DNA from 2 places in the Microbacterium sp. A8/3-1 genome. Region 1 is predicted to be linked to the other one. Evidence: predicted binding sites of a transcription regulator. Region 1 holds the regulator's gene; the other holds the start of a gene.
The links. Region 1 encodes HrcA, which represses chaperone genes, less so after heat shock. Its sites were predicted from a motif close to TTNGCACTCGNNNNNNNCGAGTGCNAA; they were not measured.

Region 1 (14,902 bases):
TCGTCGCGATAGCCAGCTCCAGCACGGCGTTGAACACGCGCGGCCGCATCGCCGTCACGAGATGCGTCGTCCGCGGCACGACGATGAGCTCGGCCTGCGGGGCGAGGCGCTGGAACAGGCGCTCGTTCGCCCGCAGCTGGTCGTACTGGCCGTTCACGAACCACAGTGGGATCCTGATCCGCTCGACGGCGGTCGCGACGTCGAGGGTGGAGAGGCTGCGCAGCGCGGCATCCTGCGTGTCCAGGGCGTAGCCGCCGGCGGCGAAGTCGGCGCGGTTCTCGGCGGGGATGGTTGCGGCCAGCATGCGGCGGGTGATCCACATCCCGCGATCCGGGAGCGAATCGACGGCGCGGAAGAGTAGACGGTAGGCGGAGAGCCCGGCGCCGCGGGGGAGCGACGTGCAGGCGGCTGCGACCAGGCCGGCGACCGGAGGCGTCTGCGCCCCTCCCGCGTAGGTGAGGGACAACAGCCCGCCCATCGAATGACCGACGAGCAGCACCGGTCCCTTCTCCGCCGCTGCGCGCACCGCGGCGTCGATCGTGTGCAGCGCCTCGTGGAGGGTGAAGTCCTCCTGCATGCGGGAGCCGTGACCGGGGAGGTCGACGGCGGTGGACGAATACCCGTGCTCGTCGAGATAGGCGAGCTGCGAGCGCCACATGGTCGCAGAGGTGCGGATGCCGTGCACGAAGACGATCTGGACGTTCACGCGTTCAGCATAAGGAAAGCGGGGCCGGTGGATGAACCACCGACCCCGCTCCGGGGCACTCCGACGAGCTCAGTGTCCCCGGGGAATTACTTCTCCCAGCCGAGGTTCTCGACGGGAGTGACTCCGAAGAGGTCCAGTCCGACGTACGGCTCCGGCGTGAGGTTCGCCAGGCCCTTCTGGGCCACGTAGACCGACGGACCGTTGTAGAGCGGGATGACGCCCCAGGTCTTCTCGATCAGCTTCGGCTCGAGCTTCATGGCAGCCTCGGTCCAGCTCTTGGCGTCCTTCTGCGACTCGACCTCGTCAGCGATCTCCTTGTCCATCTCGGCGTTGCCGGTGGCGGACAGGTTCAGACCGCTGTCGGAGCAGTAGATCTGGCACATCCACGCCGGTCCGAACGGGTCGGAGTCGGTGAAGCGGAGACCGAAGATGTCCCAGTTCTTCGACGTGAAGTCGTCGGAGAAGTCAGCCGACGCGCGGACCTCGATCTGCACATCGATGCCGATCTCCTTCTGCTGAGCCTGCAGCGACTTCGCGAGCGCCTCCTGCACGGGGCTGTTGCTGAAGATCGGGTAGACGACCGTGAACTTGACGCCGTCCTTCTCGCGGATGCCGTCATCGCCCTCGACCCAGCCTGCATCGTCGAGGAGCTTCTTGGCGCCGTCGACGTCGTACTTCAGACCGGCTTCGCCGAACGCGTCGGACCACCCGTCCTGGAAGGAGTACATGTTCAGCGAGCCGGCCGCCTCTTCCTCGTAGCCGAGGCCGTTCCAGGCGATCTGCTTCTGCTGGTCGATGTTGATTCCCATGAAGAACGCCTTGCGTACCTCGAGGTCTGCGAACTGCGGCTTGTCGCCGTCGACCATGAGGACCGTCTTGGCGGTCTGCTGAGCGCGACGGACGACAGCGCCGTCGACGTCTTCGACCTGGGCCAGGCGCTCCTGGCTGCCGGCCTCGACCTGGTCGATCTCGCCGTTCTTGAAGGCGTTGATCGCGGCGTCGTCTTCCAGCGCCGTGAACGTCACCTTGTCGAGCAGCGGCGCGTTGCCCCACCACTCGGGGTTCGGCTTGAACGAGACGAAGCCCGCGTTCGCGTCGAACTCGTCGACGGTGTACGGACCCGCACCCCACTCGGCGTTGAGGTTGCCGATGTAGGCGTTGTTGAAGGTCTCGACATCAGCGTGCTTCGGGTTGAGGACACCACCCGTGAGGAACGCCATGGACGGCCATGCGTAGATGCCGTCGAAGGTGACGACCGCGGTCTTCACGGAGTCGCCCTCCTCGACCGACGTGATCTGCTTGTAGCCGTCGGTCGCGTTCGGGTTGTAGCCCTCCTCGGTCGAGCGGTTCGCCTTCCACGTCGCGTCGATGGCGGTCCAGTCCATGTCGGTGCCGTCGTTGAAGTGGGCCTCGTCCGTGAACGTGAAGGTCAGCGTCGTGTTGCCGCCGTCCTCGCCGATCTCGTAGGCGTCGAGGTACGCGTCGTTCTTCGTGACCTCACCCTCCGGGCTGACGAGGAGGAGCTGCGGCATGTAGTAGTACCACAGGCGCGCCGTGTCGGCGCTGGCGTCGCTGTTGAAGGCGTTGAGCTGCTCCGGGACCTCGTTGATCTCGAAGTTGACCTCGCCGCCCTCCTTCAGGTTCTCGCGGGGCTGCGGGTTGTAGTCCGCTGCCTTGGTCTCGACGGTCTCGCCGCCGCCGTTGTCCCCGCCGCCGGTGTTCCCGGAGCCGCTCGCGCAACCCGCGAGGGCGAGTGCGAGGGCGCCGCTGATCGCGATGGCCCCCAACAACTTCTTGTTCTTCATGGTGCTCCTTCCGCCTTTCGGCGATTCATAAAGGGAAGAATAGTTCGCCTTGTTCCGAACCACAGCGGGCGACAGTGAATACCGCCTAACCGTTATCGGACGGTGACCACAGCATCGTTCCGCGGATTTTCGTGGTCGTGTCTCAGGCCGTCACGGCGCGGGTGCTCATGGTCTCGGCATCGAAAACCACGCGCTGGCGCGTGCGTTCGATGTCGGGATCGGGAACGGGGATGGCCGAGAGCAGCGCCTTCGTGTACGGATGCTGCGGGTTCTCGAAGACGTCGTCGACGTCGCCGTGCTCCACGAAGTCACCGAGATACATGACCGCCACGCGGTCCGCGATGTGCCGCACGACGGACAGGTCGTGCGCGACGAACAGGTACGACAGACCCAGCTTCGCCTTCAGCTCGTCGAGGAGGTTGATCACGCCCGCCTGGATCGAGACGTCGAGTGCCGACACCGGCTCATCCAGGACGACGATCTTCGGGTTGGTCGACAGGGCACGGGCGATGCCGATGCGCTGTCGCTGTCCTCCGGAGAACGCCTGCGGGAAGCGGTCGCTGTGCGCGGGATTCAAGCCGACAAGGTCCATCAGCTCGTCGACCCGACGGTGCGCCTCCTCCTTGGGGGTCCCGATCGCGAAGAGCGGCTCCGAGATGATGTCGGCGACCGTCATGCGCGGGTCGAGTGCTCCCATCGGGTCCTGGAAGACGATCTGGATGTCGCGGCGCAGCTGACGCTCTACCTTGTGGCTGTGGATGTCGTTCACGCTCGTGCCGGCGATGACGATGTCGCCGTCGGTCTGCTTGACCATGTCCATGATCTGCAGGAGCGTCGTCGTCTTGCCGCTCCCGGACTCGCCGACGATCGCCATCGTCTCGCCCTCGCGCACATCGAAGCTCACGCCCTTGATCGCGTGCACCTCGCCGACCTTGCGCTTCAGGAACGCGCCCTTGAGAAGAGGGAACGTCTTGGTGAGGTTCTTGACCTCGAGCGTGATGGGCCGCTCCTCGCGGGGAAGCTTCGCCAGCGGGCTCTCCGGTACCTCGCGGACGGGGTACACGGGGATGCCGCCGAGGAGGCCGCCGTCCTCGATCTCGTGGGCGCGGATACAGGCGGCGCGGTGCAGGTCGCCGGAACCGGTCGCGACCGGCAGGAGTTCCGGCTCCCTCGTGCGGCACGCGTCCATCACGATGGGGCAGCGGTCGGCGAAGGGGCACGCATCGGGCAGGTTGATGAGCAGCGGCGGGTTGCCCTTGATCGGCGTGAGAGGTTCCTTCTCCGCCTTGTCGACGCGCGGGATCGCGCCGAGCAGACCGATCGAGTACGGCATCCGGGTCTTGTGGAACAGCTCGTGCACGGGAGCCTGCTCGACGGGCTTCCCGGCGTACATCACCATGACGTCGTCCGCCGTGCGGGCGACGACACCCATGTCATGGGTGATCATGATGACCGCGGCGCCGGTCTCCTGCTGGGCCTTCTCGATGAGGTCGAGGATCTGTGCCTGGATCGTCACGTCGAGGGCGGTCGTTGGCTCGTCGCAGATAATGAGCTTCGGATCGTTCGCCATCGCGATGGCGATCACGACGCGCTGGCGCATGCCGCCGGAGAACTCGTGCGGGAACGACTTCATCCGTCGCTCCGGCTCGGTGATGCCGACGAGCTTCAGCAGTTCGACCGAGCGGTTCCAGGCATCCTTCTTCGACAGGCTCCGGTGCACGGTCAGCGCCTCGATGAGCTGATCGCCGATGGTGAACACCGGCGTGAGGGATGTCAGCGGATCCTGGAAGACCATCGACATGCCGTTGCCGCGGATCACGGAGAGCTGCTTGTCGGTCATGCCGAGAAGCTCCTTGCCCTCGTACATGATCGACCCAGTCACCTTGGCGTTCTCGTCGAGGAGCCCCATGATCGCGAGGGACGTGACCGACTTGCCGGACCCGGACTCGCCGACGATGCCGAGGGTCCTGCCGGCCTCGAGATCGAAGGACACACCGCGCACCGCATCGACGCGGCCCGCCTCTGACGCGAAGCTGACCGCGAGATCGCGGACGGAGAGTACGTTGCTCATGCTCGGCCTCCAGCCGCAGACGTGGGATCGAGGGCATCGCGCAGGCCGTCGGCGACGAGCGCCATCGACACGGTGAGAAGGGTGAGCGCGGCGGCGGGGAAGTAGAACAGCCAGGGCGAGGTGATCAGCGAGCTCGAGCCGGCGCCGATCAGCGCGCCGAGGGAGACGTCGGGGATCTTGACGCCGAACCCGAGGAACGACAGGCCGGTCTCGGCCACGACCGCGTTGACGACGCCCAGGGTGAAGTTGATCACGAGGAGCGAGCCGATGTTCGGGAGCAGGTGGCGCAGCACGATGCGGAAGCCGCGAACGCCCATGTAGCGGGCGGCGCTCACGTACTCGCGCTCGCGCAGAGACAGAGCGAGCGTCCAGATCACGCGAGCGGGGAAGTACCAGCCGATCACGAAGATCATGATGAGCGCGATGACGCGCCAGTCGCCGCCGGACTTGTTCGAGATCATCGCCAGGATGAGGAACGAGGGGATCACCATCATGAAGTGGATGACGAGCAGGGTGATGCGCTCGGTCCACCCGCCGAAGTAGGCGGCCGCGGTTCCGACGAGAGCCGAGACGATCGTCACGCCGACGGACACGCTCACCGCGATCATCAGCGAGCGCTGCAGACCGACCGCCACCTGGGCGAAGAGATCGTTGCCGGCGTTGTTCGTGCCGAACCAGTGCTCTGCCGTGGGCCCGGTGCTGAGTGCGAGGAAGTCGAGTTCGACGTGGTCGTAGCGCGCGATGAGCGGTCCGATGATGGCGAAGAGGACGAGCAGGGCGAAGATGATGAGGCCGGCGACCGCACCCTTGTTGCGGGCGTAACGCCGGGAGTACAGGGTCCACTTGGACAGTCGCCGGGTCGCGACCCGCGTCGTCTCGGGGCCGGGAGCTGCCGTCGAGGCTTCGACGGTGGGATCGATCATTTCCGAGGTCATGTCAGCTCACTCTCACTCGAGGATCGAGCACCACCACGGCGACATCGGCGAGGATGGCGCCGATCGCGGTGAGCACGGCACCGAAGGCCGCGACCGCGACCGTGCCGTGGATGTCGTTCTTGGTGATGGTCTCGATGAAGTACTTGCCCATGCCGTTCCAGGCGAAGATCGTCTCGGTGAGGACCGCCCCGGTGAAGATGGCGGGGATCGTGAAGGCGACCTGCGTGGCGACGGGGATCAGCGAGGTGCGCAGGGCGTGCTTGCGGATCGCCTGCTGCTTCGTCAGCCCCTTGGCTCGTGCCGTGCGCACGTAGTCGGCGCCGATGTTGTCGAGGAGGAGCGACCGCTGCAGGAAGTGGATGCCGGCGTAGCCGATCACCACGAGAGCTATCGTCGGCAAGGTCAGATGTTGGAGGACGTCTATGAGGACGGGGAAGAAGCCTTCGACACCTCGGCTCGCGTTGCCCGTCACGTAGAAGATGCGGACGCCGGTGGCGTCGTTCAGACCGATCGCGAGGAGCACGATCGCGAATGCCGCGACGACGATCGGGATGTTCATCGTGATGATGCTGGTCGCCTGACCGATCCGGTCGGCGAGCTTGTACTGACGCGAGGCGGTGTAGACGCCCAGCGCGATTCCGAGCACGGTCGTGAGGATCGTCGCACCCAGGACGAGCTCGGCGCTGACCCACATCCGGTACGCGACCTGCTCGTTGACCGAGCCTCCCGTGGGGCTGACGCCCCAGTCCCAGCGGAGAAGGATGCCGGTGAGCCAGGTCCACCACCGTTCGATGAGCGGAACGGTGTCGCTGAGGTTGCGCGGAGCGAGCGTGTTGACGATCTGCTCTTCGGTCAGCGGCGGACGTCGACCCACGTAATTGCTGCGCGGGTCGAGGAACCCCCACGCCAGGAAGTACGTGATGTTCGTCGCGACCACGATCATGAGCAGCCAGCCGAGTGCACGGCGCACGAGATACTTGATCAAGGTGATGATTCTTTCTCTTCTACAGAGATGCGCGGGATCGCCGACGCAACGCTGAGCCGGGTAGACATTCAATCACCATCCACCTCTTTGCGCGACGCGACGCCCTGCACGAGGTCTGTGACGGAGTCCTATCGCTCTCGGGATCCGGTGTCACGGATTGCTCCCGGGCAACCTCGGCAGAATATCAGCACCTGGGGCGAATCGAGCATTAGCCTGCCCTGACCGTAGAATCGACGGGACATGTCACCACGCGCCCTCACTCCTCTTCAGCCTGCCGCGACGCCGCCCGCGCAGATCCGCAATTTCTGCATCATCGCCCACATCGATCACGGCAAGTCGACTCTCGCCGACCGCATGCTCCAGATCACCGGAGTGGTCTCCGACCGTGACATGCGCGCGCAGTATCTGGACCGCATGGACATCGAGCGCGAGCGCGGCATCACGATCAAGAGCCAGGCGGTGCGGATGCCGTGGGAGATCGAGGGCGAGACCTTCGCGCTCAACATGATCGACACACCTGGCCACGTCGACTTCACGTACGAGGTGTCCCGATCGCTCGCGGCATGCGAGGGCGCCATCCTCCTCGTCGACGCGGCGCAGGGCATCGAGGCCCAGACGCTCGCGAACCTCTACCTGGCTCTCGAGAACGACCTGCACATCATCCCGGTGCTCAACAAGATCGACCTGCCGGCCGCCGACCCCGAGAAGTACGCGAAAGAGCTCGCTTCACTCATCGGTGGCAAGCCCGAGGATGTGCTGCGCGTCTCCGGCAAGACCGGCGTCGGTGTCGAGGAGCTGCTCGACCGGCTGGTGAAGGAGATCCCGCCGCCCACCGGTGACGCGGATGCCCCTGCCCGCGCGATGATTTTCGACTCGGTCTACGACTCCTATCGCGGCGTCGTCACCTACGTGCGCATGATCGACGGCAGCTTCGCGCCGCGCGAGCGCCTCCAGATGATGTCGACCGGCGCGAACCACGAGGCGCTGGAGGTCGGCGTCTCGAGCCCGGAACCGACACCGACCAAGGGTCTGGGCGTCGGCGAGGTCGGGTACCTCATCACCGGTGTGAAGGACGTGCGTCTGTCGAAGGTCGGCGACACCGTCACCACGGCGCGCCGGCCGTCGGACAAGCCGCTTCCCGGCTACACCGATCCGAAGCCCATGGTCTTCTCGGGTGTCTACCCGATCGACGGCAGCGACTACGCCGAGCTCCGCGAGGCGCTCGACAAGCTCAAGCTCTCCGACGCCTCGCTCGCGTACGAGCCCGAGACCTCGGTCGCGCTCGGCTTCGGCTTCCGCTGCGGATTCCTCGGTCTTCTCCACCTCGAGATCATCACGGAGCGCCTCGAACGCGAGTTCGGTCTCGACCTCATCACCACCGCGCCCAGCGTGATCTACGAGGTGCTCACCTCCGACACCGGCGAGACGGTCACGGTCACCAACCCGAGCGAGTACCCGGACGGACGCATCGGATCCGTCTCCGAGCCGATGGTGAAGGCGGCGATCCTGCTGCCGAAGGACTACGTCGGCACGGTCATGGAACTATGCCAGGGGCGCCGCGGAACGCTGCTCGGCATGGAGTACTTCTCCGAGGAACGCGTCGAGCTCCGCTACAACATGCCGCTCGGCGAGATCGTCTTCGACTTCTTCGATCAGCTCAAGTCGAAGACGCAGGGCTACGCCTCCCTCGACTACGAGCCCTCCGGACAGCAGGAGGCCGACCTCGTGAAGGTCGACATCCTGCTCCAGGGTGAGAAGGTCGACGCCTTCAGCTCGATCGTGCACCGCGAGAAGGCGTACGCGTACGGCACGCTCATGACGGAGCGGCTGCGCAAACTCATCCCTCGTCAGAACTTTGAGGTGCCGATCCAGGCTGCCATCGGCGCCAGGATCATCGCGCGTGAGACCATCCGTGCACTCCGCAAGGACGTGCTCGCCAAGTGCTACGGCGGTGACATCAGCCGCAAGCGCAAGCTCCTCGAGAAGCAGAAGGAGGGCAAGAAGCGCATGAAGATGGTCGGTCGCGTCGAGGTCCCCCAGGAGGCGTTCATCGCCGCACTCTCGGGTGACGTCGACGGCAAGGACAAGAAGTAGGGATGCCGCTCCCGGCATACGAGCGCGGCCTCACACGTCGGCCGCTCGACACTGTGCCGAGCGGGATGCGCGGCGTGGAGCACTCCACGGTCGTACCGCCGGAGTCCGTCGAAGCCGTGTCCGCGCTGGTCCGGTCCTGGGAGTTCAAGCGGCGTGCGGGGTTCGAGGTTCCGGTCGGGGAACCCGTTCCCGGCGCGGAGGGGGTGCTCGCGAAGCGCCTCCTCGGCATCCGCTTCGTCGAGCCGATCAGGGTGGTGTGGGCCGATGCGAGCGGGTTCGGCTACGAGACGAGGCCGGGGCATCCGATCTACGGCGAGGAGTCCTTCCTGATCGACGAGCACGGCGTGTTCACCGCGCGGTCCGTCTCCCGTCCGGCATCTCTCTTCTGGATGTTGATGGCGCCGGCGTTGCGGCTCCTGCAGCGCCGCACGCACGCGAAGTACGTCCGCATCGTGCAGGCGGAAGCCGAAGCAGCGCTTCGGGCCCTTCGACAGGCTCAGGGACCCACGTCCGGCTGAGGTTGTCCTCGGCGCTTCTCGTCCTGGATCGCTGAGCTTGTCGAAGCGTCGCCGTCTCGTGGGTTCGCGTCCTGGGTCGCTGAGCTTGTAGAAGCGTCGCTGCCTCGCGACCGGGACAGCGCAGGAAGGTCGTGACCTCTCAGCTCGATCAGAGCGATCTTCTTCGCCCGGCTCCAGCCCTGGATCTGCTTCTCGCGGCGGGATGCCGCGTCGACGGTGTCGAACTGCTCGGCATAAGCCAGGACGACCGGACGGCGTCTGCGCGTGAAGTTCGCAGCGTACTGATCGTCATGGTTGTGCTGCCAGACGCGCGACTCGAGTTCGCCGTTCGTGCTTCCCGTGTAGAAGGTGCCGTCATTGCATTTCAGAATGTATGTCCAGGGCATTACTCATCGTGCCGCGCGGCCGGGTGCCCGGACGGCGCTGTGGATAACGTGTGGCCCTTCGACAGGCTCAGGGACCCAGGGGTGCGGGCCCTTCGACAGGCTCAGGGAGCCGGGGGAGCGCCTCACGGGGACAGGGATGTGACCGTATGCGGCGCGTGGGGGGTGATCACTCAGGGAACCCGAAGTAGGCTGGAACTCATGCGGCGCGGGACTTTCCGAGACGACACGGTGGACTATGCGGCCGTGGGTGCGACCCACGCGCCCGATCTGATGCAGTATCCGCCGGAGCGCAGCATCCCGGCAGAGGATTCGTGGCGGATCGGCAGTGGTGCCGAACGCTTCCAGACCGCCGGCGAAGCCCTCCTCTCCTGGACGGCGCAGCGCGCCGCGGGTCTCTCCGTCGACGACCTCCGGCCTGCACCGGGACCGGCGTACGCCGGCGTGAGCTTCGACGCCGAGGGCAATCCGATCGCTCCCAGCAAGCACGACGTCGAGCCTCGCTACGACGCCGAGGGCACGCCGTTCGTCGGCGCGGGCATGACCCTCCACCTGAAGGGGCGCATCGGTGGAATGCGCGCCGATTCCGAACTCCGCGTGATCTCGGTCACCGAAGAGACCCGGCGCATCGGGTTCGTGCTCGGCACCGTCGGCGGATCCGTCGTCAGCGGCGAGGAGTCGTTCGACGTGGAATGGCGCGAGGACAACGATGAGGTGTGGTTCACCGTGCGTGCTTTCGACGCACCGAACTCCCTGCTCTACCGCACCGTCCCCGCCCTGGTGAAGCGGCGTCGGCGCGAGCTGTTCGCCCGGTACCTCCGCGCGATCTCCCCGCTCTACGCGACGCCCGTCTGATGCCGAGACACCACTGATGGCGGGACCGCTCCCGCTCGGAGATCCCGCGCCCTCCGACGGCAGGCTGCCCGACGATCTTCCGATCGACCTCGGTGTGCCGTTCTCGGCCTACCTGCACGTCCCGTTCTGCCGTGTGCGCTGCGGATACTGCGACTTCAACACGTACACGTCGAGCGAGCTGCGGGGCGCCAAGCAGGAGGACTACGCCTCCACGCTGATCGGAGAGATCGACCTCGCCGCACGGGTGCTGGGCGAGGCCGGTGCCCTGCGACCGATGGACACGGTGTTCTTCGGCGGCGGCACGCCGACGCTGCTCCCGGCGGGTGATCTGGCGCGGATGCTGGACGCCGCGGCATCCGCCTTCGGTCTGGTCGAGGGTGCCGAGGTCACGGTCGAGGCGAACCCCGACACGGTCACCCCGGACGTCGCGCGCACTCTCGCGGCCTCCGGCGTCACCCGCCTCTCGATCGGCATGCAGTCCGCGGTGCCGCACGTGCTCGCCGCGCTCGACCGCACTCATCGTCCGGAGAACGTGCGCACGGCGGTCGCCGCCGCGAAGGACGCGGGCCTCGCGGTCAGCGTCGACCTCATCTACGGCGCGCCCGGCGAGTCGCTCGCCGACTGGGAGGCGTCGATCGATGCCGCGCTCGAACTCGACTCGGACCATATCTCCGCGTACGCCCTCATCATCGAGGACGGCACGAAGCTCGCGAGGCAGATCCGACGGGGAGAGGTTCCGACGCCCGACGACGACCTGCAGGCCGACATGTACGAGCTCGCCGATGCCCGCCTCGCGGCCGCCGGCTTCGACTGGTACGAGGTGAGCAACTGGGCGCGTGCCGCCCACGGCCGGACTGCAGAGCAGAACCGGTCTCGGCACAACCTCGCCTACTGGCGCGGGAGCGACTGGTGGGGCTTCGGGCCCGGTGCGCACAGCCATGTCGCGGGTCTCCGCTGGTGGAACGTGAAGCACCCCGCCGCCTACGCTCAGCGGCTCGCAGCATCCGAATCTCCTGCCGCCGGCACCGAGCGACCCGACGCGGATTCCCGCCTGCTGGAGCGGATCCTGCTGCTCAGTCGCATCCGGGAGGGGATCGCGATCGACGAGGTGAGCCCGGCGAACCGTACGCGGGTCGCCGGGCTCATCGCCGACGGGCTGGTCGATCCGGTCGCGGCCGTGAAGGGCCGCGTCCAGCTGACGCTCCGAGGTCGGCTCATGGCCGACGCGGTGGTGCGCGAGCTGACCGACTGACTCAGGTCGGCAGCAGGTCCAATCCGGTCGTGCGCCGTTGCGGAACCGTCGCGCTGGTCGTGTCGAACACACGGGTCCGGCGCTCCGTGCCGAACACCGGCCACCCGGGGTCGCCGGTCTTCACGAACGCGACCCACGCCGCATGCATCTCCGCCGCGAGCTCACGTGGCGTGTCCGGGCCGGCGAGGCGCTGCGCCTCGGGGTCGTCGAGCCGGTCGAACACGAATCCGAGCTCGAGCGCGTGCGCCGCGCGGAGGTCGCGCACCGGGCTGTTCCAAGCGAACTCGTACACGTACGTCGGCGCGGTCCGCTTCCGAGCGAGACGCGTCAGCGGAGCGCGCAGGAGAACGTCGGTCGCGAGCTGCCCGAAGATCTCGCCGGTCGACGCGTCGGGGAACTCCGCGCGGTACGCCTGCACGGCGGCGCGCGGGATCCGCAGGGCGAGACGGGCCGCGAGGAGCTTGAGTGCGCTGATGCCGTCGAGGGCCGCCGGCGGGAACCACAGCCGGTACTCGTCGGTGTTGCTGCCGATGAGCAGAGGGATGTCGACGTCGGGCAGCACCTCATGCGGGGAACGCGGGAGGCTCTCCGCGTCGATCGCGAACTGGAAGCCGGGTGCTCCGCCCAGCGGGGAGGATCCTGCGGCGTGCTGTCGCCTGGCCTCGAGCAGGCGGTCGGGCGAGATCTCGGCGAAGGCCCCGCGTTCCGGGCGGACACCGAGTCGCTTCGCTAGCTGCACGGAGATGCGGCCGGCCTTGTGCGCCGCCTGCGCCTCGAGCGGTCCGGATTCGATGATCGCGCGCGCGATGAGCGTCCGGGACTGCTCCTTCGCCAGGAGCCCCGCGACGATCGCCCCTCCCGCCGATTCGCCCATCACCGTGATCTGCCCAGGGTCGCCGCCGAACGCCGCGACCTCGCGGTGGACCCAGGCGAGGGCGGCCGCGGCATCCTCCAGACCGAGGTTGCGGGGGGCGCCGTCGAGCACCGAGAAGCCCTCGGACCCCAACCGGTAGTTGATCGACACGAACACGATCCCGGCGCGTGCGAAGGGCATGCCGTCGTACAGCCCGAGCGCCGCCGTGCCGCGTTCGAGCGCGCCGCCGTGGATCCACAGCAGCACCGGCGCGGCGGCGGCATCCTGCGGCGCCCACACGTTCGCGGTGAGGATGTCGTCGCCCTCGATGCGGACGCTGCCGAGGAGTTCCCCGATCGGACCGGGGTACGGCAGCTGCGGTGCGGTGGGACCGAACTCGGTGGCGTCCCGCATCCCGTCCCACGACGTCGCGGGCTGCGGGGCGCGGAATCGGTTCGCACCGAACGGTGCGGCGGCGTAGGGGATGCCGCGGAAGCGGCGGATGCCCGTCTCGAGAGTTCCGCGGACGGTGCCGCCGGAGAGGGTCGCGGTCGGCGGCGTCGTCGTCATGAGCGCCATCTTAGGGGTGGCCTTTCGGGGCTTACTCGGCTGCGCGGGGTAGGATTGGCACTCGGAACATCAGAGTGCCAGCGAGCGTCCGAGTACCGGCGGAAGGGGAAGGTGATGGTCTCAGAGCGAGGACTCCAGGTTCTCCGTGCGATCGTGCAGGACTACGTCGAGACCCACGAACCCGTCGGAAGCCGCTCCATCGTCGATCGCTACTCGTTCGGCGTCTCCGCGGCGACCATCCGCAACGACATGGCGCTGCTCGAGGACGAAGAGCTGATCACCGCTCCGCACACCTCCTCGGGGCGGGTGCCCACCGACAAGGGGTACCGCGTCTTCGTCGACCATCTCGCGCAGCTGCGACCGCTCAGCGTCGCCCAGCGCACCGCCATCGAGTCGTTCCTGACGGCCCCCACCGACCTCGACGATCTGATGATCCGCACGGTCCGCGTGCTCACGCAGCTCACCGGCCAGGTCGCGCTCGCGCAGTACCCGTCCTTCGCTCGCGCGCACATCACGCACCTCGAGCTCGTGGCCCTCGCGCCGAATCGCGTGCTGATCGTCCTCGTCACCGACGCGGGCGGCGTCTCGCAGCGGTTGACGCCGTTGCCCGTCGACGTGGACGACGCCGACACCGCCGTCCTCCGCGCGCGGCTCTCGGCCCTGATCACGGGGCAGGCGGTGAGCGATGCGGCCGAGCGGCTGCAGAATCTCGTCGCCGCCGAGGACCAGACGAAGGACGTCGCGCTGCGCACGCTCGCCGCCGTCGTCATCGAGGAGCTGGGGGAGTTCCGCCAGGAGCGACTGGTCATGGCGGGAGCCGCGACGCTCGCACGGCGGGAGCAGGACTTCCGCGGCAGCATCCATCCGATCCTCGAGGCGATCGAGGAGCAGGTCACGCTGCTGCGGCTGATGGGCGAGATGGTGACCGACGAGCAGGGGCTCGGCGCGAGCATCGGCACCGAGAACGAGCCGTTCGGTCTCGGCGAGGCGTCGATCGTCGCCAGCAACTACGCCGCCCCCAGCGGGACGGCGAGGGTCGGCGTGATGGGGCCGACGCGCATGGACTATCCGAGCAATCTCGCGGCGGCGCGGGCGGTCGCCCGCTACCTGTCGCGGATGCTCGACGAGGACGAGGCCGGTCGCTGAGGCGACGGTCACGAGAGACACACGCAGAAAGGCGATCGTGGCGGACCACTATGAGGTTCTCGGGGTGTCCCGAGACGCTTCCACCGACGAGATCAAGAAGGCGTATCGGCGCCTGGCGCGGCAGCTGCACCCGGATGTGAACCCGGGCGACGAGGCGGCAGAGAAGTTCAAGCTCGTCACGCACGCGTACGACGTGCTCAGCGACGACGACTCGCGCCGTCGCTACGACATGGGCGGGGGCGACGGCGCGGCCGGCAACTTCGGCGGCTTCGGCGGTTTCGGCGACATCTTCGAGACGTTCTTCGGCGCGGCACAGGGTGCCGGTCGCGGCGGACGACCGCGTTCTCGTCGTGAACGCGGTCAGGACGCCCTCGTGCGCGTGACGCTCGACCTCGGTGACGTCGTGTTCGGCGCGCACCGTGACATCGAGGTCGACACGGCAGTGCTGTGCGAGACCTGTCAGGGGTCGTGCTGCCAGGAGGGCACCTCGCCCGTGACCTGCGACATCTGCGGCGGTTCGGGACACGTGCAGCGTCAGGTGCGCAGCCTTCTCGGCAACGTCGTCACCTCTCAGCCGTGCGGTACCTGCGAGGGCTACGGCACCACGATCCCGTTCCCGTGCGGCACCTGCGGCGGCCAGGGGCGCGTGCGCTCGCGCCGCACCGTGTCGCTGGACATCCCGGCGGGTGTGGAGACGGGACTCCGTCTGCAGCTCCCCGGCTCGGGTGA
Region 2 (14,902 bases), 1.2 Mb from region 1:
CATCGCCGCCGCCCGCGCGTTCGCGCTCGGCCGCGGCATCCCGGTGGTCGCCGTCCCCAGTCACCTCGCCGCCGCGCTGACCGCTCTCGAGACGGCGTCCGGGCCGTTCGCGATCGTCACCGATGCCCGCCGACGCGAAGTCGCCATCACGGTCTTCGACGGAGCGGATGCCGACGGCATCCCGCGCGTCATCGCGGAGACCGTCCTCGTCAAGGCCGTCGATGCGGATGCGCATCTCGCGGGAGTCCGACGCATCGACGTCCCGACGCTCTCCGGAGCCGACCTGGCTTGCGTGGGTGCGCGCGCGCTCGGCGCCGGACGCACGCTCACGGGCGACGAGCCCCTCTACATGCGCCACCCCGACGTGACCATGCCCGGAGCCCCCAAGAAGGTCGGATCATGACGCTCCGCAGCGCCACCCCGGCGGACCTCGACGCGATCATGCTGATCGAGCACCGGTCGTTCCCGACGGATGCGTGGAGTGCCGAGACCATGGCCGCGGAGCTCGCCAGCCCGCACGGGCAGTACCTGGTCGATGAGAGCGACGGCATCGTCATCGGCTACGGCGGCGTGCGCGCTCTGCAGGGCAGCCCGGATGCCGACATCCAGACCATCGCCCTCGTCGCCGAGCACCGCGGAGAGGGTCGAGGGCGCGCCCTGCTGCGCGCCCTGCTGGCGTCTGCACGCGAGCGCGGCGCTCGCGAGGTGTTCCTCGAGGTCAGGGCGGACAACCCCTCGGCGGCCGGCCTGTATCTCGCCGAGGGTTTCGAGGAGATCGGCAGGCGCCCTCGCTACTATCAGCCGGACGACGTGGATGCCATCGTCATGCGGCGCGACCTGCGCCGGCATCCGCTGTCCGCCGATGAGCCGGAGGAGGCGAACGCATGAGTGAGCCTCTGGTGCTGGGCATCGAGACGAGCTGCGACGAGACCGGGATCGGCATCGTCCGCGGACGCACGCTGCTGTCGAACACCATCGCCTCGAGCATGGACGAGCACGCGCGCTTCGGCGGCGTCGTCCCCGAGGTGGCAGCTCGTGCGCACCTCGAGGCGCTGCAGCCGTCGATCGACGCGGCGCTGGCCGAGGCCGGGGTGACCCTCGACGACCTCGACGCCGTCGCGGTGACCAGCGGACCGGGGCTCGCGGGCGCGCTGATGGTCGGTGTCGGAGCGGCGAAGGGCCTCGCCGTGTCGCTCGGCAAGCCGCTGTACGCCGTCAACCATCTCGTCGGGCACATCGCCGCCGACATCCTCACTCCGGACGCCGAGCCGCTCGAGTACCCGACCATCGCACTGCTGGTGTCCGGTGGGCACACCTCCCTGCTGCACGTGCGCGATCTCACCACCGACGTCGAGCTGCTCGGCGAGACCGTGGACGACGCCGCGGGAGAGGCCTTCGACAAGGTGGCCCGACTCCTCTCGCTGCCCTATCCGGGCGGTCCGGAGATCGACCGCGCTGCGCTCGAAGGCGACCCGGACGCGATCCGCTTCCCGCGCGGGCTCTCCCGCGCCTCCGATCTGGCGAAGCACCGCTACGACTTCTCGTTCTCCGGGCTGAAGACCGCCGTCGCCCGCTGGGTCGAGCGGTTCGAGGCCGACGAGGCGAACCAGGGCACGGCCGTCCCCGTGGCGGATATCGCGGCGAGCTTCCGGGAGGCGGTCGTCGACGTGCTGGTCACCAAGGCGCTCGCCGCCTGTGCCGATCTCGGTGTTCCCCGTCTGCTGCTCGGCGGCGGCGTGATCGCGAATCGTCGGCTGCGCCAGGTGGCACTCGAGCGCGCCGAGGCGGCCGGCGTGACCGTGCGGATCCCGCCCCTCTCGCTGTGCACCGACAACGGCGCGATGATCGCGGTGCTCGCCGCAGAGCTGATCTCTTCGGGGCGCGGCCCGTCGACGCTCGCGTTCGGCGCGGACTCCACTCTGCCGGTGACGGAGATCCAGGTCGCGGAAGCGGTTCCCGCATGAGCGACGTCCCGCGTAGACCGGACGAGGACGGAACCCCACCGACGCCCCGCACGAGCATCGAGCGGCCCAGCGGCGAGGTCGAGCAGCCCGCGGGAGCGACCAGGATCCCGGGCGCGCGCCGAGACGGCTATGCGAAGCTCCCGACGGGGCCGGTCGGCATCGAGCCCGTGGTCGTGAGCGGCCCCGACCTCGACGCCGTCGATGACACCGAGTGGGAGCCCGCGACGGACGCCACCGTGATCGACGACACCCGGCTGGCGCCCTGGGCCCTGCTGGCAGCGATCGTCGCGCTGGGAACATCCTTCTTCGTCGGCTGGGGCATTCCGGTCGCCGTCGTCTCGGTCGTCGCCGCGATCATGTCGCTGCGCCGCCCGGTCGAGAGCCGCGCGATCGGCCGCTGGGCACTGGTGCTCGGGCTCTGCGCGACGGTCTACAGCCTGGGCTGGCTCGTGTGGGCCGGTATGCAGTTCGAGCGGCTCGGATAGCAGGATGCAGGACGCCGAGGAGCTCGCGGAGATGCGCGCACTGCAGGCGCGGGCGTACGGGCGTGACGGCGACCTCTCGCACGCCGAGGCCGCGCGCCTGCGTGCACTCCAGGCGCGAGCGGTCGAGCGCCGTGAGGACCGCGTGATCGGGATCGCTGAGCCCGTCGCTCCGGAACCAGCCGCTGCCCCGGAACGCGCCACTGCGATGACCGCCCAGACCGCCCAGGACCCGGTGGACGAGGCCCCGGCCGCAGCATCCGCTCCCGCTCCACGGCGCGTGCACGTGCGGTGGATCGCGCTCGCCGCGGTGGCCGTGCTCCTGTGCGGGGTCGGCCTCGGATGGCTCCTGTTCGGTCAGATCCGTTCCGAGGCGATCACCCTGACATCCGAGCAGAGGGAGTGGCAGAACGCTCTGCTGGCCGAGGCCGAGTACGACCCGTCATCGGTCCGCGCTCTCGCCGTCGAGGAGGGTGTCGTCGTCTGGGCCGCGACGAAGGACGGGGGCAGGCGCACCTGCCTGATCCTGGGCGACGGCGAGTCGACCGTTCCGAACTGTCAGCTCACCGAGGCGGTCGCCGGTTCCGGCATGGTCGGGTCGATCATCGTCGACGCCGACGGCGGCTCGCAGCGCGAGGTCACCGCCCAGGTGCTGTTCGCCGCGTCGGGGGAGCCTGCCGTCGCGGTCAGCAGCTACGACTACAGCTCGGGAGCCACCGGAATCATCTATGCGAACGAGAACGAGACGCGCATCGCCGAGAAGCTCGCCGACGAGGGGTTCGATCCGCACTCGATCTGGGTGGCCGGCTACGACGGCGACGTGCCGATCTGGACCGCCATGCAGGTCGATTCACCCGGCACATGCCTCATCTACGACGGCTCCATGTCTCCGTCCCCGATGGTCTGCGCCGACCCGCAGACCATCGTCGAACAGGGGGCGGGGCTGGTCCTGAACGTCGTCGACCCGCAGACCGGCGCCGCGACCACGTACGAGTTCTCGCCGACCGGTCCGTCGTACCTCGTGATCACCCGGGAGCGAGGTGAGCTCGGTGCCGGAGGGGACTGAAGGCGAGGAGCGGTCGCGGCTGCTGCGGAAGGCGTACGCGCGCGACGGAGGGCTGACGGATGCCGAGGCGCGGCGACTGCGCGACCTCGAGGATGCGCGGCCGGCCCTGATGGTCTCCACCGCGGCGCCGGAGCCGTCGGCACGTGCGGCCGAGCCGCCGGCGCTCATCGATCGGGAGCACGTACCGCCACGCACCCCGGTGCCGGGGGAGGTCGGCCCCGCGACGGGGACCGCCGCCGCACCGCGTGCCGAACCGCCGGGCGAACCTCGCGCCGAACCGCGTGCGGAGACGCGGCGCGAGCGGTGGCAGCGGACCTGGCTCGAGGTGCCGCGACGTCGGTGGGTCCTCGTGGCTGCGGCATCCGCTCTGCTGCTCGCGATCGGCGTGGGCACGGGCTGGGTGCTCTTCGGGAAGCGCCCCGAGGTCATCCCTCTCAGCGAGGACCAGCAGCAGAGACGACTCGAGCTGTATGACCAGGGCGAGTACGACCCGGGCACGCTGCGCGCCGTCGGCCAGGACGAGGACGCCCTGGTCTGGTACGGCACGAGGGAGGACGGACGACTGGTCTGCGTGGTGATGGACGTGGGGGAGGAGTCCTCCGACTCGTGCCAGGATCGCGACGATGTGGGGCCGTTCGGACTCTCGACGTTCGTGATGGTGCCGGACCCGGGCGATGCGGACGTCGATCCTGCCGTCGTCTCCGGCACCAGCGTGAACGTCTACATGATGTTCTCGACGGCCGGCGAGCCCATGGTCTCGATCCAGCGGTGGACGCCGAGCGTCACCATGGTGAACCAGTTCCAGGGCGAGGAGCGCGCCAGGGCGACGGAGCTGTTCGAGCAGGGGTTCTCGATGGGCCTGTCGCTCGTCGGCTACTTCCAGGACCAGCCCGTGTGGCTGGGATCCCGATTCGCCGACGGCGACGACGCCGGGTCGTTCGAGCACTGCATGATCATCGATGCCCCCGACGAGCCCCCGGTGTGCAGCACGACGTTCGACCTGCCCGGTGCCGGGCTCTTCGCGGTGGTCGACGGGATCGACGGCGGGCTCCCCGTCTCCTGGACGATCGGCGTGCAGAACACGCAGAACCAGACCCCGTTCCTCACCATCACGCGGGACTCGTCGTTCTCCTCCCCGATCACCCCCGGCGACACCGTGCGCATCGAGTCGCCGCCCGGCGACCCGATCAGGGTCGAGGCGCCGGGAGACTCCGACGAGTGACGGCCGTCAGGCCGGGGCGGGAACGCGATCGGCGAGGATCGCACGGCGCTGGTCACCCACCCGGACGAGGATCAGGGTGGCCTCCGCGTCCCCGCGCAACGCGAGCTTCTTCCGGAAGGCCGCGGGGTCGACGTCCATGCCGCGCTTCTTGATCTCGAGCCGGCCGATGCCGTTCGCCTTCAGCACGGCGTTGATCGCCTTGGGGGTGGCCGGCATGGTCTCGCGCACGCGGAACGACTGCACGAAGGGGCTCGTCAGCGCGGCATCCGACGTCAGGTACGCGATGTGCTCGTCGAGCATCCCGGCGTCGAGGCTCCGCGCGACGTCGCCGATGAGCCGCGCACGGATGACCGCGCCGTCGGGCTCGTGCAGGAAGGCGCCGAGTTCGCGCACGGGGGCGTCCTCGGCATCGGCTCCCGCGGTGAGCTCGTGCGAGCGCTCGCCGCGGATCACGAGGGCAGCCCGGCGTACGCCTTCCCGCGCGAGCGCGCCGCTCCACACCACCAGCTCGACCACGCTGCCGTCGGCGCTCACCCACTGCGCCTCGCCGTCGGACGGGAGCGCGTCGCGGTCGTGAGCCGGTCCGAGCTTGATGCCCGTCGGCATCCGCGCGGCGACGTCGAGGGCCCAGTCCAGGGAGGGAGAGTAGTCGTCGGAGGACACGCGTCGTGTCTCGCTGTGCCCCGCGGTGCGCCGCGCAGGGTCCATCCACACGGCGCCATGCTCCTCGCCGGGCGCATCGAGAGCGTTCTCCGCCGTGCTGTGACGGACGACGGCCGTATCCCCGAAGGGCGCGAGGTTGTAGGCGGCGATCACCGACGTCACCTCGTCGGCGTCGACCGCCAGCACGTCGAGGCCCGCACCGGCGAAAGCGAGGGCATCTCCGCCGATGCCGCAGCCGAGGTCGGAGACCCGCGTGATGCCAGAGCTGCGGATGCGCTGCGCGTGCCGTGCCGCGACCGCGAGTCTCGTCGCCTGCTCGAGCCCGGCGCGGGTGAAGAGCATCCGGCCGGCGAACGCGCCGAACTTCGTCGTCGCCCGGAAGCGCAGGTGCGCCTGACCGACCACGGCCGAGACCAGTTCGGGGGAGTGCCCTGCCGCGCGGAGCCGCGAGACGGCGCGGGCGACCTCAGCGGTCGATTCGATGGGCCCCAGCTCGTCGAGCAGCCCGAGCCCCTCGGGGGTCAGCAGGGCACGCAGCTCGGACATCTCCACGCCCTCAGCCTAATTCCCCCGCTCTCGCCGCCGAGACGGACCTGGCGCTGGCACTCGCATTGCATGAGTGCCAGCCGAGCGCCTAGACTGGATTAGCACTCTCGGGTTGAGAGTGCGAACAAGTCTTTCGTGTCAGCGTCAAGAAAGAAGAGGTAGACCGTGTCGGTTTCCATCAAGCCGCTCGAGGACCGCATCGTCATCCAGCAGGTCGAGGCCGAGCAGACCACCGCGAGTGGCCTGGTCATCCCCGACACTGCCAAGGAGAAGCCCCAGGAGGGCGAGGTCATCGCCGTCGGCCCCGGCCGCATCGATGACAACGGCAACCGCGTTCCGATCGACGTCGCCGTCGGCGACCGTGTCCTGTACAGCAAGTACGGCGGCACCGAGGTGAAGTTCGGCGCAGACGAGTACCTCGTCCTGTCGGCTCGCGACGTCCTCGCGGTCGTCGTCCGCTGAACCAGCGTTCCTCGGAAGGGGCTCGGATGCTGCGGCATCCGGGCCCCTTCTGCATCCCGCCACTCGGCGTCGGTTTTCTGCCGGACTCCTCCGGACCGTCGCCCTGCGGCGCCGAGCACCGCCCGCGCGACATAGGGTTGTGCAGTGCACCCTGAGACGACGACCCGCGCCACTCGGACCGCCGGAGTCGCCTACGCCGGGGGCGCGTATCTGCTCTGGGGGATCCTCCCGCTCTACTTCCTCCTGCTCGTGCCCACCGGGCCCTGGGAGGTCGTCGCGTGGCGCGTGCTGCTGTCGCTGGTCTTCTGCCTCCTGCTGCTGACGGTGACTCGCGGCTGGGCGGCCTTCGGCGTCATCCTGCGGCAGCCGAAGCTGCTCGGCTGGACGGCGCTCGCCGGCCTCCTCATCTACGTCAACTGGCAGGTGTTCGTCCTCGGCACGCTCACCGGCCACGTCGTCGAGACCAGCCTCGGCTACTTCATCAACCCGATCACCACGGTGCTGCTCGGCGTCTTCGTGCTCAAGGAGCGCATCCGCCGTCTGCAGTGGGCGGCCATCGCCATCGCCGCGATCGCGGTCGTCGTGATCGTCGTCGCCTACGGCGCCTTCCCGTGGATCGCGCTGTCGCTGACGGCCTCCTTCGGCGTCTACGGGCTGATCAAGAAGAAGATCGGGCCGGCCGTCGACGCGGTGAGCGGTCTGACGCTGGAATCGTTCTGGCTGATCCCGATCGCCGTCGTGCAGCTGATCATCGTGGCGCAGACGCCCGCCGGCATCACGATGGGGGCGAACGGCTGGGGTCACGCCCTCGTGCTCGGATTCGCCGGCGTGGTCACGGCGGTGCCGCTGCTGCTGTTCGCGGCAGGTACGCGACGCATCGATCTCACGGTGATCGGCATGATCCAGTTCGTCACCCCGGTGATGCAGTTCATCATCGGCGTCGCGGTCCTCGGCGAGCCGATGCCGGCCGAGCGATGGGCCGGATTCATCATCGTCTGGATCGCGATCGTCGTCTTCGTGGTGGACCTCGTCCTGGCCGCCCGACGTGGCCGCGCGGTCGCGAAGCCCGAATCGCTCTGATTCCCGGTTCCGCTGCGCACCGGACTCGGTGTCGGATCGTTAACGCACCGAAACATGAGCGACCCCTGTCGGCGTGTCCCACGCTCTAGTGTTAGAGCACCCGATCGTGGTCACAATCCGCGCTCAGTTACGCAAGGGAGCAACATGAACGTATTGAAGGGTTCGCGCAGCGCGAAGGTCTTCGCGGGGATCGCGCTGCTCAGCGCATCCGCCATCGTCATCGCCGGCTGCAGCACGCCGAACGCCGAGCCCTCGGACGGCGGTGGAGACAAGCCCGCAGCCGACCTGACGCTCAAGCTCGGTTCGCTGCTGCCGCAGACCGGCTCGCTGTCGTTCCTCGGCCCGCCCATGGAATCCGGCGTCGGACTCGCCGTGTCCGAGGTCAACGAGGCCGCCGCCGGCGTCACCATCGACCTGACCGCCGAGGACGAGGGCGACACCGACACCAAGGCGTACGAGACCTCGATCACCAAGCTCCAGGGCGCGGGCGTCACCGCCATCGTCGGCGCTGCCGCATCCGGCGTCTCCCGCCTGATCCTCGACGGCAACGTGAGCGCAGGCATCCTGCAGATCTCCGCGTCGAACACCGGTCCGGACTTCACCGACTGGGACGACAAGGGACTCTACTTCCGCACCGCGCCCAGCGACCTGCTGCAGGGCGAGGTCCTCGGCAACCTGATCGCCGAAGACGGACACAAGACGCTCGGCGTCATCTACCAGAACGACGCCTACGGCACGGGTCTGTTCGACAACATCAAGTCGACGTTCGAGGGCGCGGGTGGCGAGGTCGTCGCCGACGCCTCGTACAACGTCGGTGACGGTCAGTTCGACGCCCAGGTCGAGACGATCAAGGCAGCCAACCCGGATGCCGTCGCGATCGTGTCGTTCGACCAGTTCAAGACCATCGCCCCGCTGCTGCAGAACGCCGGCATCACGCCGGACAAGTGGTACCTGGTCGACGGAAACCTGTCCGACTACGGCTCCTCGCCCGACACGAACTTCTCGTTCTCGCTCGAGGGCGCGCAGGGCACCAAGCCGGGCCCGGCGCTCGAAGACGACTTCACCGATCGTCTGCAGACGTTCTGGACGGGTGAGGGCAACCCCGAGGTCAACGACTTCACGTACGCCGCTGAGGCCTACGACGCCGTCGTCCTCGTCGCTCTCGCATCGCTCGCGGCCGGTTCCACCGAGGGCGCGGACATCGCGGCCAAGATGGCTGAGGTCTCCGGCGGCACCGGTGACGGTGAGAAGTGCACCAGCTTCGCTGACTGCGCCAAGATCATCAACGACGGTGGCACGGCCGACTACGACGGCTACTCCGGCGAGGTCACGTTCGACGAGAACGGCGACCCCCAGGGTGCCTCGATCGGTACCTACAAGTACGGTGCTGACAACCTGATCACCCGCACGAACTGATCACACAGACGAAGGCCCCGGATGACTCATCCGGGGCCTTCGCCGTGCGCTCGGCCCGTCGACAGGCTCAGCCCTCCGACAGGCTCAGCCCTTCGACAGGCTCAGGGACCCAGCCTCTGGGCCGCTGAGCCTGTCGAAGCGTCCTGGCACGGAAGAGGGGCGGATGCCGCAGCATCCGCCCCTCTTCTCTTCCGCGTCAGGCGGCGTCTTCGGTGCCGAGGGTACCGAGGTACAGCCCGATCACCTTCGGGTCGTTGAGGAGGTCGCGACCGGTGCCCTCGTAGGCGTCCCGGCCCTGGTCGAGCACGTAGCCGCGGTCGCAGATCTGCAGGCAGCGCCGGGCGTTCTGCTCGACCATGATCGTCGTGACGCCGGCCTTGTTGATGTCGGAGACGCGGATGAACGCATCATCCTGGCGCACGGGGGAGAGGCCGGCGGACGGCTCGTCGAGCAGCAGCACCGACGGATCCATCATGAGCGCGCGCGACATCGCCACCATCTGCCGCTCACCGCCCGAGAGTGAACCGGCACGCTGCTTGAGCCGCTTGCCGAGCTCGGCGAAGATGCTGCTGACGAACTCCAGTCGCTCGGCGTAGATCTTGGGGTTCTGGTAGAGCCCCATCTGCAGGTTCTCCTCGATGGAGAGCGACGGGAAGACGTTGTTGGTCTGCGGGACGAAGGCCACGCCGCGCTTCACGAGCTTGTCGGCCTTGAGCCCCACGATGCTCTCACCGTGGAGAGTGACGTCGCCGCTGCGCACGTTCACCATGCCGAAGATCGCCTTCAGCAGCGTCGACTTGCCGGCGCCGTTCGGGCCGATGATGCCGATCAGCTCGCCCTTGTGGGCTGTGAGGTTCGCGCCGTTGAGGATGTTCACGCCCGGCAGGTAGCCCGCGTGCACGTCCTTCAGCTCGACGATGACGTCGTCGTTCTTGATCTCGTTCCGGACAGGCGTCTGGTCGGTCATGCCTTCTTCTCCTCGGCGTCGTCGACGGATTCCTCGGCCTCGACCTCGGCCTCGACCTGCTCCCGGAAGCTCACCGGGTCGATATCGGAGATCACGGGGATGCGGCCGGTCACGGCGCCGAGGTCGACGTCCTGGTGGGCGCCGAGGTAGGCGTCGATCACGGCGGGGTCCGCCATGACCTCGTCCGGCGGTCCTTCTGCGACGACGCGTCCTTCGGCCATGACCACGACCCAATCGGCGATGTGGCGGACCATGTGCATGTCGTGCTCGACGAACAGCACGGTCATGCCGAGGCCTTTGAGGTCGAGGATGTGGTCGAGCAGCGACTGCGTGAGCGCGGGGTTCACGCCGGCCATCGGCTCGTCGAGCATGACCAGCGTGGGGTCGCTCATCAGCGCCCTGGCCATCTCGAGCAGCTTGCGCTGTCCGCCCGAGAGCGAGGCCGCGAAGTCCTGCTCCTTGGCGTCGAGCTTGAACCGCGCCAGGAGGTCGCGGGCCTTGCCCTCGATCTCGGTGTCCTGCTTGCGCCAAAGGAACGGGAACAGGCTCGACCAGAACCCTTCGCCGCGCTGGCCGGGGGCACCGAGCTTCATGTTCTCGAGCACCGTCAGCAGCGACAGCGACTTGGTCAGCTGGAACGTGCGGACCTGTCCCATCCGCGCGACCTTGAAGGACGGTACGCCGGAGAGGTTCTTGCCGTCGAACGACCACGTGCCGCTGTTGGGCTTGTCGAAGCCGCAGAGCAGGTTGAACAGCGTCGTCTTGCCGGCGCCGTTCGGGCCGATGAGCGCCGTGATCGCGCCGCGCGGGATCTCGAGGTGGTCGACGTCGACGGCGGTGAGTCCGCCGAAGCGCCGCTCCACGCCGTCGGCGATGAGGATCGGATCGACCTTGGCGACGCCGGGCTTCACCTCGCCCTTGGTCAGACCGGTGGTCTTCGGGCGACGGATGCTCCCGGTGGCCGGGGCCGCAGTCCCCTCGGGGACCGCTTCGGGGGTCAGTTCACTTGACAAAGGTCATCTCCCTCTTGTCGCCGAGGATGCCCTGGGGGCGGAAGATCACGAGCAGCATCAGCGCGACGCCGATGAAGATGAACACCAGCGTCGAGGCCTGGCTGTCGGACATCGGCAGGATCCCCGACTTCGCCATCGCCGGCAGCAGGTTCGCCATGAAGGCGAACACGACCCAGAAGAGGATCGCTCCGAGCGTCGGTCCGATCACGGTGGCCGCGCCGCCGAGGAGGAGGACCGTCCACAGGAAGAACGTCAGCGAGGTCGTGTAGCTGCCGGGGACGACGGCAGAGGGGAGGACGAAAACGATACCGCCCGCCGCGCCGATGACACCGCCGACGATGAGCGCCTGCATCTTGTAGGCGAAGACGTTCTTGCCGAGCGAGCGCACGGCGTCCTCGTCCTCGCGGATGCCCTTGAGCACGCGGCCCCACGGGCTGCGCATCAGCGCCCACACCAGCAGGATCGCGATGACGAGCACGATCAGCCCGAACACGCGGTTCCAGAGATCGTCCGCGCTGTACGTCCACGGCCCGAACCCGTACGTCCCGACGGGGAAGGGGTTCGCGTCGCGGAAGCCGCCGTTGAACTGGGCGAGGCCGTCGGCGGAGTTGGTGTACTCGTCGAAGACCTGCGTGGTGAACAGCAGGCGCACGATCTCGCCGGCCGCGATCGTCGCGATCGCGAGGTAGTCGGCCCGCAGACGCAGAGTCGGGATGCCGAGCAGCACCGCGAACAGCGCGCCGCCGAGCAGACCGATCAGCATGCCGATCCACCACGGGAGCCCGAAGGTCAGCACCGAGATGGCGTAGCCGTAGCCGCCGATCGCCATGAAGGCGGCCATACCGAAGTTGAGCAGGCCCGCGAAGCCGAAGTGCATCGCGAGACCCGTCGCCGCCAGGGCGTACGCCAGGGTGACCGGGCTGAACAGGTAGACGGCGGTGTTGGAGAAGATGCTTCCGAAGTCCATGGCGGTCAGCCCAACCTTTCCCTGCGGCCCAGCAGTCCCTGGGGTCTGACGAGGAGGATCACGATGAGCACGACCAGGGCGCTCGCATACTTCAGATCGGAGGGGATCCAGAGCGTCGAGACCTCGACCGCGATGCCGACGATGAGCGAGCCGACGAGAGCACCGAACGCGGTGCCGAGGCCGCCCAGCGTGATCGCTGCGAAGATGAGCAGCAGCATCTGCGCGCCCATGTCCCACTTCACGCCGGGGCGGAAGTACGCCCACAGGATGCCGGAGATCGCCGCCAGCGTGCCGGAGAGGATCCAGACGTAGCGGACGACCTTGTCGACGTCGATGCCGGATGCGGCAGCCAGCTGCGGGTTGTCGGAGATGGCCCTCGTGGCCTTGCCGATGCGGGTGCGCGTCAGGAAGAAGGCGACGCCGAGGATCACGACGATGCTCACCCCCATGCCGATCATGTCGATGTACGACAGCGAGATCGGACCGAACTGGATCGGTGCCGGGCTGGCGCCGGGAAGCTGACGCGTGTCGCCGCCGATCAGGTACTGGAAGGCGTAGCGCAGAGCGAGCGAGAGCCCGATGCTGACGATCATGAGCTGCACGACGCCGAGTCCGCGTCGCCGCAGCGGACGCCAGATCCCGGCATCCAGGGCCCAGCCGAAGAGACCGCCCCCGACCACGGCGGCGACGATGCCGGCCCACAGCGGAAGATGCCAGAAGGTGGTCGTCACCAGAGCGACGAGACCGCCCCAGGTGACCATCTCGGCGTGGGCGAAGTTCGACAGCCGCGTGGTGCCGTAGATCAGTGCAGCGCCCATCGATGCGAGCGCCAGCAGGAGCCCGAAGTTCAGGCCGCCGACGAGACGCGAGAGCAGCTGATCGATGAACGACACCGTGATCCGCTGCCCCTCGCCGAGGAACAGGTTCATGATCTTGGTGCCGGTGAGGCCGAACTCGACCTCGAACGAGGCCGTGGTGCCCGCGATCGGCTGCGTGCCTTCCGGCAGCAGACTCGCGTCGACGATCACCCCGTCCGGCAGGGTCTTCTCGTCGACGGTGAGGGTGTACTTGTCCTTCTCGGGCACGTACAGCCGCCACTTGCCGTCGGCGTCGGTCTCGGTCTCGCCCTTGAATCCGTTGCCCTCGATCTCCATGACGACACCCTCGACGGGTTCATCATCGAAGGTGATGACCCCGGCGAAGTAGAAGTCCGTCACCTCCTGCTCGTCGTCGGAGGTCTCCGCCGAGGCGGAGGACGGAGGCAGGACCAGGAACGCGGTCAGCGCCATGAGAATGCCGAGGAAAGCGACCACCCAGGGTCGCTTTCGCTGCACGGCGATTGATGTGGGTCCCACGCAACCTCCACTGTGAGTGCTTTCTCCGCGGCATCGGGTGTGAACCGCGGGGATGGACGACGCACTTGAGCGTAGTGCGCGTTTTGCGATTCACCTACACCGGCGGCATCCCGCGCGAATGATGGTCGCCTCCGGGAATGTTCACGGCCTGGTCTCGCTTAGAATCTTCATACGGGTTTCCCCGCACCGGCCGGCGTCGACCACCCCACTCGCACTCGGATTCGCGCGACTCGCGCAGGAGGAGCTTCCATGGACCAGCACGATCCCTTCGGCTTCGTCGGACTGACGTACGACGATGTGCTGCTCCTGCCGGGGCACACCGACGTCATCCCCAGCGAGGCTGACACGTCGTCGCGCATCACGCGCCGCATCTCGGTCGCCACCCCGCTGCTGTCGAGCGCGATGGACACGGTCACCGAGTCACGCATGGCGATCGCGATGGCGCGTGAGGGGGGCATCGGCATCCTGCACCGCAACCTGTCCATCGCCGATCAGGCCGCTCACGTCGACCGCGTCAAGCGCAGCGAGTCCGGCATGATCACCGACCCGATCACGACGACGGCGGATGCCACGGTCGAAGAGGTCGACGCGCTCTGCGCCAAGTACCGCATCTCCGGCCTCCCGGTCATCGACGACGACGGCAAGCTCGTCGGCATCATCACCAACCGCGACATGCGCTTCGTCTCGGGTTTCGAGCGGCAGACCACGTTCGTGAAGGACGTCATGACGAGCGAGAACCTCGTCACCGCCCCCGTGGGTGTGGCCGCCGGCGAGGTCATCGCGCTGTTCGCGAAGCACCGCGTCGAGAAGCTCCCCCTCATCGACGAGGACGGCACGCTCGCCGGCCTCATCACCATCAAGGACTTCGACAAGAGCGAGAAGTACCCGCTCGCCACCAAGGACGACCAGGGCCGGCTGCGCGTCGGCGCCGCGATCGGCTTCTTCGGCGATGCCTGGGAGCGGGCGGAGGCGCTGCGCGACGCGGGCGTCGACGTGCTCGTCGTCGACACGGCCAACGGCCAGTCGCAGGGCGTCATCGACATCGTGCGCCGCCTCAAGGCCGACGAGTCGTTCGCGCACATCGACATCATCGGCGGCAACGTCGCGACCCGCGAGGGTGCGCAGGCGCTCGTGGATGCAGGCGTCGACGCCGTCAAGGTCGGCGTCGGTCCCGGATCCATCTGCACCACCCGCGTCGTCGCCGGCGTCGGTGTTCCGCAGGTCACTGCCGTGTACGAGGCTTCGCTCGCCGCACGCCCCGCCGGCGTCCCGGTGATCGCCGACGGCGGCCTGCAGTACTCCGGCGACATCGCCAAGGCGCTCGTCGCCGGCGCTGACGCCGTGATGCTCGGGTCGCTGCTGGCCGGCACCGACGAGTCGCCGGGCGAGATCGTCTTCCAGTCCGGAAAGCAGTTCAAGCAGTACCGCGGCATGGGGTCCCTCGGCGCGATGCAGACCCGCGGCAAGCAGACCTCGTACTCGAAGGACCGCTACTTCCAGGCCGACGTCCCGAGCGACGACAAGCTCATCCCCGAGGGCATCGAAGGCCAGGTCCCGTACCGCGGCCCGCTCGCCGCCGTCGCGTACCAGCTCGTCGGCGGCCTGCGTCAGTCGATGTTCTACGTCGGCGCGCGCACGATCGAGGAGCTCAAGACCCGCGGCAAGTTCGTGCGCATCACGTCGGCCGGGCTCAAGGAGT

Region 2: a site for HrcA is predicted at 5,997-6,023, ahead of groES (co-chaperone GroES). Genes of this name have one in related genera too.

Annotation. Positions count from the first base shown of each region.
Region 1 covers NZ_CP158357.1:513,551-528,452, forward strand. The annotation lists gene ABS642_RS02545 (alpha/beta hydrolase) at 1-706, opposite strand, end outside; gene ABS642_RS02550 (ABC transporter family substrate-binding protein) at 793-2,511, opposite strand; gene ABS642_RS02555 (ABC transporter ATP-binding protein) at 2,654-4,582, opposite strand; gene ABS642_RS02560 (ABC transporter permease) at 4,579-5,517, opposite strand; gene ABS642_RS02565 (ABC transporter permease) at 5,519-6,502, opposite strand; gene lepA (translation elongation factor 4) at 6,743-8,596, shown strand; gene ABS642_RS02575 (DUF1990 family protein) at 8,599-9,114, shown strand; gene ABS642_RS02580 (GIY-YIG nuclease family protein) at 9,093-9,500, opposite strand; gene ABS642_RS02585 (DUF1990 family protein) at 9,699-10,352, shown strand; gene hemW (radical SAM family heme chaperone HemW) at 10,369-11,604, shown strand; gene ABS642_RS02595 (carboxylesterase family protein) at 11,606-13,027, opposite strand; gene hrcA (heat-inducible transcriptional repressor HrcA) at 13,142-14,173, shown strand; gene dnaJ (molecular chaperone DnaJ) at 14,211-14,902, shown strand, end outside.
Region 2 covers NZ_CP158357.1:1,727,102-1,742,003, reverse strand. The annotation lists gene tsaB (tRNA (adenosine(37)-N6)-threonylcarbamoyltransferase complex dimerization subunit type 1 TsaB) at 1-403, shown strand, start outside; gene rimI (ribosomal protein S18-alanine N-acetyltransferase) at 400-888, shown strand; gene tsaD (tRNA (adenosine(37)-N6)-threonylcarbamoyltransferase complex transferase subunit TsaD) at 885-1,964, shown strand; gene ABS642_RS08575 (hypothetical protein) at 1,961-2,449, shown strand; gene ABS642_RS08570 (hypothetical protein) at 2,454-3,512, shown strand; gene ABS642_RS08565 (hypothetical protein) at 3,496-4,734, shown strand; gene ABS642_RS08560 (class I SAM-dependent methyltransferase) at 4,741-5,949, opposite strand; gene groES (co-chaperone GroES) at 6,109-6,405, shown strand; gene rarD (EamA family transporter RarD) at 6,550-7,485, shown strand; gene ABS642_RS08545 (ABC transporter substrate-binding protein) at 7,630-8,901, shown strand; gene ABS642_RS08540 (ABC transporter ATP-binding protein) at 9,098-9,868, opposite strand; gene ABS642_RS08535 (ABC transporter ATP-binding protein) at 9,865-10,818, opposite strand; gene ABS642_RS08530 (branched-chain amino acid ABC transporter permease) at 10,871-11,848, opposite strand; gene ABS642_RS08525 (branched-chain amino acid ABC transporter permease) at 11,854-13,161, opposite strand; gene guaB (IMP dehydrogenase) at 13,453-14,902, shown strand, end outside.